One region of the Flavobacterium sp. 38-13 genome, then DNA from elsewhere that is predicted to be linked to it. Evidence: riboswitches for the same ligand, from Rfam matches in the RefSeq annotation. Region 1 holds a riboswitch; each other region holds the start of a gene.
The links. A riboswitch is a leader RNA that binds a small molecule or an ion and turns the genes downstream of it on or off. The one in region 1 is predicted to bind S-adenosylmethionine.
Positions count from the first base shown of each region.

Region 2: linked by a shared signal. The riboswitch ahead of BGO88_RS01245 (Na+/H+ antiporter NhaC family protein) and the one ahead of BGO88_RS04620 (trans-sulfuration enzyme family protein) in region 1 are both predicted to bind S-adenosylmethionine.
Region 3: linked by a shared signal. The riboswitch ahead of BGO88_RS10790 (homocysteine S-methyltransferase family protein) and the one ahead of BGO88_RS04620 (trans-sulfuration enzyme family protein) in region 1 are both predicted to bind S-adenosylmethionine.

Region 1 is NZ_MKVG01000007.1:365,841-368,110, reverse strand. It holds gene BGO88_RS04620 (trans-sulfuration enzyme family protein) at 1-1,101, opposite strand, end outside; SAM riboswitch class I at 1,246-1,354, opposite strand; gene BGO88_RS04615 (bleomycin resistance protein) at 1,549-1,899, shown strand; gene BGO88_RS04610 (S8 family serine peptidase) at 1,903-2,270, shown strand, end outside.
Region 2 is NZ_MKVG01000004.1:48,431-50,700, reverse strand. It holds gene BGO88_RS01245 (Na+/H+ antiporter NhaC family protein) at 1-880, opposite strand, end outside; SAM-I-IV-variant riboswitch at 937-1,033, opposite strand; gene BGO88_RS01240 (pirin family protein) at 1,184-2,059, opposite strand; gene BGO88_RS01235 (DNA-deoxyinosine glycosylase) at 2,110-2,270, opposite strand, start outside.
Region 3 is NZ_MKVG01000016.1:51,432-53,701, forward strand. It holds gene metH (methionine synthase) at 1-10, opposite strand, end outside; gene BGO88_RS10790 (homocysteine S-methyltransferase family protein) at 32-1,030, opposite strand; SAM riboswitch class I at 1,193-1,296, opposite strand; gene BGO88_RS10795 (hypothetical protein) at 1,362-1,886, opposite strand; gene BGO88_RS10800 (OsmC family protein) at 1,992-2,270, opposite strand, start outside.

The sequences.
Region 1 (2,270 bases):
ATCGGCATCTTCCAAACCTACAGAAAGTCGGATTAGGCTGTCCGTCACGCCAGACTGGTATCTTTTTTCAGCAGGAATTGATTTATGGGTCATTTCACATGGAAGGCAACACAGGCTTTTCACACCACCCAGACTTTCAGCCAATTGGAATAATTTCGTTCCCGATACAATTCTTGAAGCCAGTTCCTTATCGTCAATAACCAAATCAAAAGTCACAACACCTCCAAAATATTTCTGCTGACTTTTGGCAATTTCATGATTGCGGTGGGTTTTCAAGCCCGGATAATAAACATTACGGACCAGTTTTTCAGTAGTCAGGAATTCGGCAATTTTTTGTGCATTTTCAGCATGCTGCCTGATTCTTAAATTAAGGGTTTCAATACCGCGAATAACCAGCCAGCTGTCAAACGGCCCTAAAATAGCACCGGAAGCATTTTGGATGAATTTAATTTTAGCGCCTAATTCTTCCGTAGCAGTAATGACCAGACCGGCTATTAGGTCACTGTGCCCTGAAATATATTTTGTAGCACTGTGAACAATTAAGTCGGCACCAAAATCAATTGGTTTTTGAGCGATAGGAGAGGCAAAGGTATTGTCTACGCAGAACAGGATGTTGTTTTCTTTTGCAATTTTTCCAATGGCACGCAAATCTGAAATCTTTAATGTTGGATTGGTCGGAGATTCAATCCATATCAGGGCAGTCTTGTCACTGATGGCATCAGCAACGTTCTTTGCATCGGTTGCATCAACATACGTTACCTGTATCCCGAATTTTTCATACACATGGGTAAATAGGCGGAAAGCACCTCCGTAAATATCGTCTACGGCTATGATTTCGTCTCCGGCCGATAGTAATTTCACTACTGCATCTATCGCAGCTAATCCGCTGGAAAAAGCATAACCGTTGGCTCCGTTCTCCAGTTTGGCTATCAGGTCTTCAAGAACTTTTCGTGTAGGATTATTGCTTCTGGCATAGTCGAAACCTTTGTGAACGCCTGGAGCATCCTGAACAAAAGTAGAAGTCTGGTAAATTGGTACCGAAATGGAACCTGTTAGTTTATCAACCGGAATGTAGTTTAAAATTTGAGTTTGCTCTTTCATCTTGATTCGTTTTTAAGATTTAATATTTTTTCGCTTTTAAAAAAATATTCGAAACCAGATATCGGAAAGGGCATAAAATAAAAATGCTCCTCCGATAAGTCAGAAGAGCAAATAATATCTCGAGTTATTATGTACTATTTTCTAAGCTTATCTTTCCCTGCCAAAGCAAGGGTTGAATGTGGCACCTTATCCTCAAAAGGACAGGTTGCCAAGACGTCATAGGGTCAATTCCCTCGGTCTTTCTGGATAAGAATAATCTTTTAAAGAACTTGGTTGCAAATTTAGAGTATAAATTTTTTAAAAACCTAATAAAAAATAAAATATTTTATATTTAATTGATTTTCAATGTGTTGAATTAGATGTAAAAGGCTTTAAATAGTCAGCTTTAAAGTGTTTTATAAAATTTCATTTTCGTAAATTTGACATTCATATCTAAAAAATATTGGTTTGAATTCAAAAATAACCCAAATTATTCCCCAGCTACCTTCTTTAGACTTTGAAAAATCCAAACAATTTTATCAGGAAATTTTAGGCGGTAAATTAGTTGGTGAATATGAAGACCTTTTAATTTTTTTATGGGATGATAATGAAATACACCTTTGGAAATGCAATGAAAAAATAGTTCCGGAAAATTCAAGCTGCTACATTCGGGTAAATGATATTGAAGCTGTTTTTGAACGGTATAAAAAAATTCTTGGAGATAAGATAGCACTTAAAAACCAGCCTTGGGGAATGCGGGAATTTTATATTATTGACGATAGCGGTAATTTGTTTAAGTTTGGACAGCCAATTCAATAACTTATGAAAAAAATTACTTTTTTAATAGTCTTGTTGTCAGGTTTCTGGGTTGTGGCTCAGGAAGATGCCTGGGTTTATTTTACAGATAAGCCCGATGCCGCCCACTACATGGCAAACCCGCTGGAGATGCTTTCGCAGCGGGCACTTGACAGAAGAACAAGACAGAATATTGCATTAGACGAAAAGGATGTCCCTATTTCCGTATCGTATATTAATCAGGTGACGGCTTCGGCAGGAATTACAGTCAAGGCCAAATCAAAATGGATGAATGCATTGCATATCAGGGGTACGGTAGAAGCCATTCAAAACCTCGAAATCCTCACTTTTGTCGACCATATCCAGTTTGCCAATCCAACTTTGAATACTGCGGG
Region 2 (2,270 bases), on a different contig from region 1:
ATAGAAATATATCGGTCATACTTAAAAAGCCTTCATAGTTTTTCTGTAAAAAACTCAGTACAGTGAAATCATTTTGAAAAAAACCGATAATTCCTGCGACCAATATCCCAATCAATAAGGTTATAAAAACATTTAAGCCTGAAACTGCCAAACCGATTACAAGAATATAAGGTACTATTGTAATCAGTTCGTAGCTTTCTTTTTCAATAGTTACCGGACTTATTTCTGAATTAATTCCCAGATAGAAAAGTAATAGTATTGTGATAATAGATGCCGGTAACGCTATAAAGAGATTGACTTTAAATTTATCGCGCATTTCACATCCAAGCGATTGTGTGGCAGCAATTGTGGTATCTGATATAATAGCCAAGTTGTCTCCCAACATTGAACCGCCCAGTAACGATCCGGCAATTAAAGGCATGGAAGCACCGCTTTTGTCTGCCAGGCTAATGGCAATTGGTCCTAAGGCTACTATAGATCCGACAGAAGTTCCTGTGGCAGTTGATAAAAATGAGGCTATTAAAAAGATGCCTAATGGGAAATACTCCGTGTCTATTGTACTGATTCCTAAATTTACAACTGTATCTACAGCTCCCATTGCCTGGGTAACGACAGCAAAAGCTCCGGACAGCAGATAAATAAGGCACATTGTGATGATTTGATTATTTCCACAGCCTTTTATCAGCGTGTCAACTTTTGCCTCAATAGATTCTCTAAAAAGTAAAAAGGCTGTAATTATCCCAAAAGTTACTGCTATTGGAGACGGCAAAGCATAAAAGTCATTGAGTAGGATTCCGGCACCAAGGAATGTAAAAATAAAAACGAAAAAGGGCAATAAGGCTACAATAGAACCTTTAGTTTTAATAAGATGTTTCATCATCGATTGCTTAAAAATTAATAAAGCTCACGACGAAAAGCAAACCGAAAAAAGTGTGGAATGGCAACATTTTTTCCAAAGGATTTGGCTTATCGTTTTAGCACCTTGCTTGTTGTTGCAGGTTGCTATCTCTTTATGAGATTCGTGATAACGGATGCAAATATAGGTCTATTTTTAAATTATATTTACCTTAAGTGTGTTTTTTACAAATATTTAATAATCTTCCGCGCAATTAAATTATCTGTAAAAACAAAGCCTCTCTGTTATCAATTCAACAGAGAGGCTTTTTGGTTTGTTTTATTTGAATTAAACTTCCGGCATGACGACATAGCTGTTATCGTCTTTTACCTTCGGAAATTCTTTTTTTCTCCAACGTTCTTTCGCCGCTTCAATTTTTTCATTGCTGGAAGACACAAAATTCCAATAGATAAATCGCTCTTCAGGAAGCGGTTGGCCACCAAAAAGAATAATATGGGTATCTGGTTTGAGCGTCATGGAACAGGCATTGTCCAATTTTGACACTAACATATTTCCTTTTTCAACATGATTATCACAGGCCTGAACAGCGCCTTCAACGACACAGATTCCAATTTCCCCAAAAAGCTGTCCTTCTGTATGGAGAAGATATTCATCCTGGGTTTTGATTTCGACCATAAACAGATCAGAATGTACCGGAACCGGTGATTCCTTACCGTATCCTTTTCCTGCCACTAATGTAAATTCTGCCGTTTCGTCTTTCCATCGTGGCAGATCGTTCCTGTCAAAATGGTGAAATTCCGGCTCCATATCTTCTTTGTCTTTTGGCAGTGCTACCCATATTTGGTAACCATGCATCATATACTCTTTTCCGTGTCTTAATTCTTCGGGAGTTCTTTCGGTGTGGGTTACACCATTTCCGGCAATCATCCAGTTCACTGAACCAGGAGCTATTTTCTGTACAGTGCCAATACTATCCTTATGCATGACTTCGCCTTCGAGCAAGAAAGTCAATGTTGCCAATCCAATGTGCGGATGCTGGCCTACATCCATATAATGATCCGGTCCCATTTTTGTTGGCCCCATATGGTCAATAAAAATAAATGGCCCTACCATTCTTTTTTTACGGAAAGGTAATAGTCTGCCTACCAGAAAGTCCCCGATATCACGTGGCCTTTCTTCTATGATTAAGTCGATGTTTGACATATTTTGTTTTGTTTATTAAGGATAATTCTAAGGAATCTAATTTACTAAAATTATTTCAGTGCTTCCAAAATAGCTTCCCATTCTTCCAGTTTTTGTAAAAAACTTTTAGAAGCATTGGCACCACTTGGTGATGGTAAAATGGAATACTGCAAATCTTTTTTCCGACCTACATATTTATCATAGAAATTGGATGCATTTTTACTCGAAAAAA
Region 3 (2,270 bases), on a different contig from region 1:
CATCTGCCATTTTCTTATTCTTTTCTACAGTCTAAACCGGTTCTACAATTCTGGGTGAATATTCTTTTGCTACTTCTGCAATCAGGCGGATATGTTCCGGGGTTGTTCCGCAACATCCTCCAATTATGTTAATGAGATTATCTTCGAGATATTCCCGGATCAAAACCTGCATATCTTCCGGTGTCTGGTCATATTGCCCAAAAGCATTGGGCAAACCTGCATTGGGATGTGCCGAAACATTGAATGTGGTATTGTGCGAAAGTCGTTGTAAATAAGGTTTTAACTGGTCTGCTCCTAAAGCACAATTAAATCCTACGCTCAATAGCGGAATGTGAGAAATGGAAATCAGGAATGCTTCTACAGTCTGACCGGAGAGTGTTCTTCCTGAAGCATCTGTTATCGTGCCGGAAACCATGACCGGAATATCTATATTTCTTTCTTCTTTGACTTCTTCGATGGCAAACAGCGCTGCTTTTGCATTCAGGGTATCAAATATGGTTTCTACTAGCAGAATATCGGAACCTCCATCAATCAGGGCTTCGACCTGCTGTTTATAGGCAATGCGCAATTCATCAAAGGTCACGGCACGAAAACCAGGGTCATTTACATCCGGAGACATGCTTGCCGTTCTGTTAGTGGGTCCTATAGAACCCGCCACGAAACGTGGTTTATCCAGATTTTTTGCCGTAAACTCATCTGCTATTTCTCTGGCCAGTCTCGCCGATTCAAAGTTTAGCTCATAAACCAGTTCTTCGAGATGATAGTCAGCCATACCTATAGTCGTTCCCGAAAAAGTATTGGTTTCTACAATATCTGCTCCGGCTTCAAAATATTGACGGTGGACTTCCTGTATTGCTTTTGGCTGGGTTAATGAAAGGAGGTCGTTATTCCCTTTCAGCGGATATGGAAATTCTTTGAATCTTTCACCACGGAAATCTTCTTCCGAAAAATTATACCGCTGGAGCATGGTTCCCATTGCTCCGTCAAGGATGAGAATTCTTTCTTTGATAGCTTTTTGTATGCCTGACATTTTTTACTATTATTAAATTATTCAAGATTCTGATGAATCTAAAAGTCCTAATGTATTTTTCAAAAATCGATGGCATAGAAAAAACAATCCCAGGCCATGAATGGTTGAAAAAAAGTATCGATATGTTGTCAGGAAAAGGGAGAAAAAAAGTAGATTTTTCGTGTGTTATCTATCCAATAATATGGTAGAATGTAGCACCTTCTTTAAAGCTTAAAGGGTTGCTAAGGCTTCATCGGGTCTAATCCCTCCGCCTTTCGTGATAACAATCAATATTTTTAAGAACACTGCAAAGTAATGCAATATGTTTGGTTTTTGCAATAGTTTGCAGAAATTATACCGCTATCCTAAAATTTTGTTTGGCCGCCATCTTTAGGATTTGTTCAAGCAGTTTTGGGGAAAGATGCTTCTCATTTGGGTTTACGAAGACAAAATCTTTTTCCGTTTTTTTAATACTATTGTTTAATGCCATTTTGAAATCTGCCGAAAATGCCTGCACCAATGGATTAGCACTAATGATATCAAAATCATTCTGGAGCAGGTCGAAATAATCAGGAAGGATGTCTTCTGTATTTGAGGTATCGACAGCAATAAGATTTTCGAGTTCGTTTTCCTGAACGAAATTAATTATATCTGCTATTTTGAAAGGAACTGCAAATTGGATAAAATTGGCTTCCCAGGAATTTCTTACTGTTGGTTTTTCAAAGAAGGCTACGGTGGAATTGGTTATTACGGGCAATCTCAAATCAAGATTGTTATTTTCAAGAAGTGATTCCTGATTGGAAAGCACCTCAGTTATGAGGGAACTCCCTGTCTCTTCTATTCCAAAGAGAATGATATTTATTTTTTTAACTGACATGGTTCTGAAGATTTTTGATTAAAAGAACTGCTTTTGACTGGCAATCAAAAGCAGTCTTTCAACAAACAAACAAATAAAACAAACTAAACAAATGCGATTTATGCCTTATGCTGCATAATTATATTCTTTGTATAAAATCAGCTCGACCGGTGTTGAATTGACCAGGTTGTCATAAACCGGACTTTTTTGCTGTACTAATTTTAACCACTTCTGGAGTACCTGAAGCGAAGTATCTGTTGTTGGCTTTAGCACGATTTCGATTTTGCTGAAGCCTACTCTTTCTTCCTGACTTATAACTCCGGTTATTTCTACCTGTAACGACTTTAGGTTGATGCCTAATTCTGCAGCTACCTGCTGGCTCACCGCATTGACACATCCTGCGAA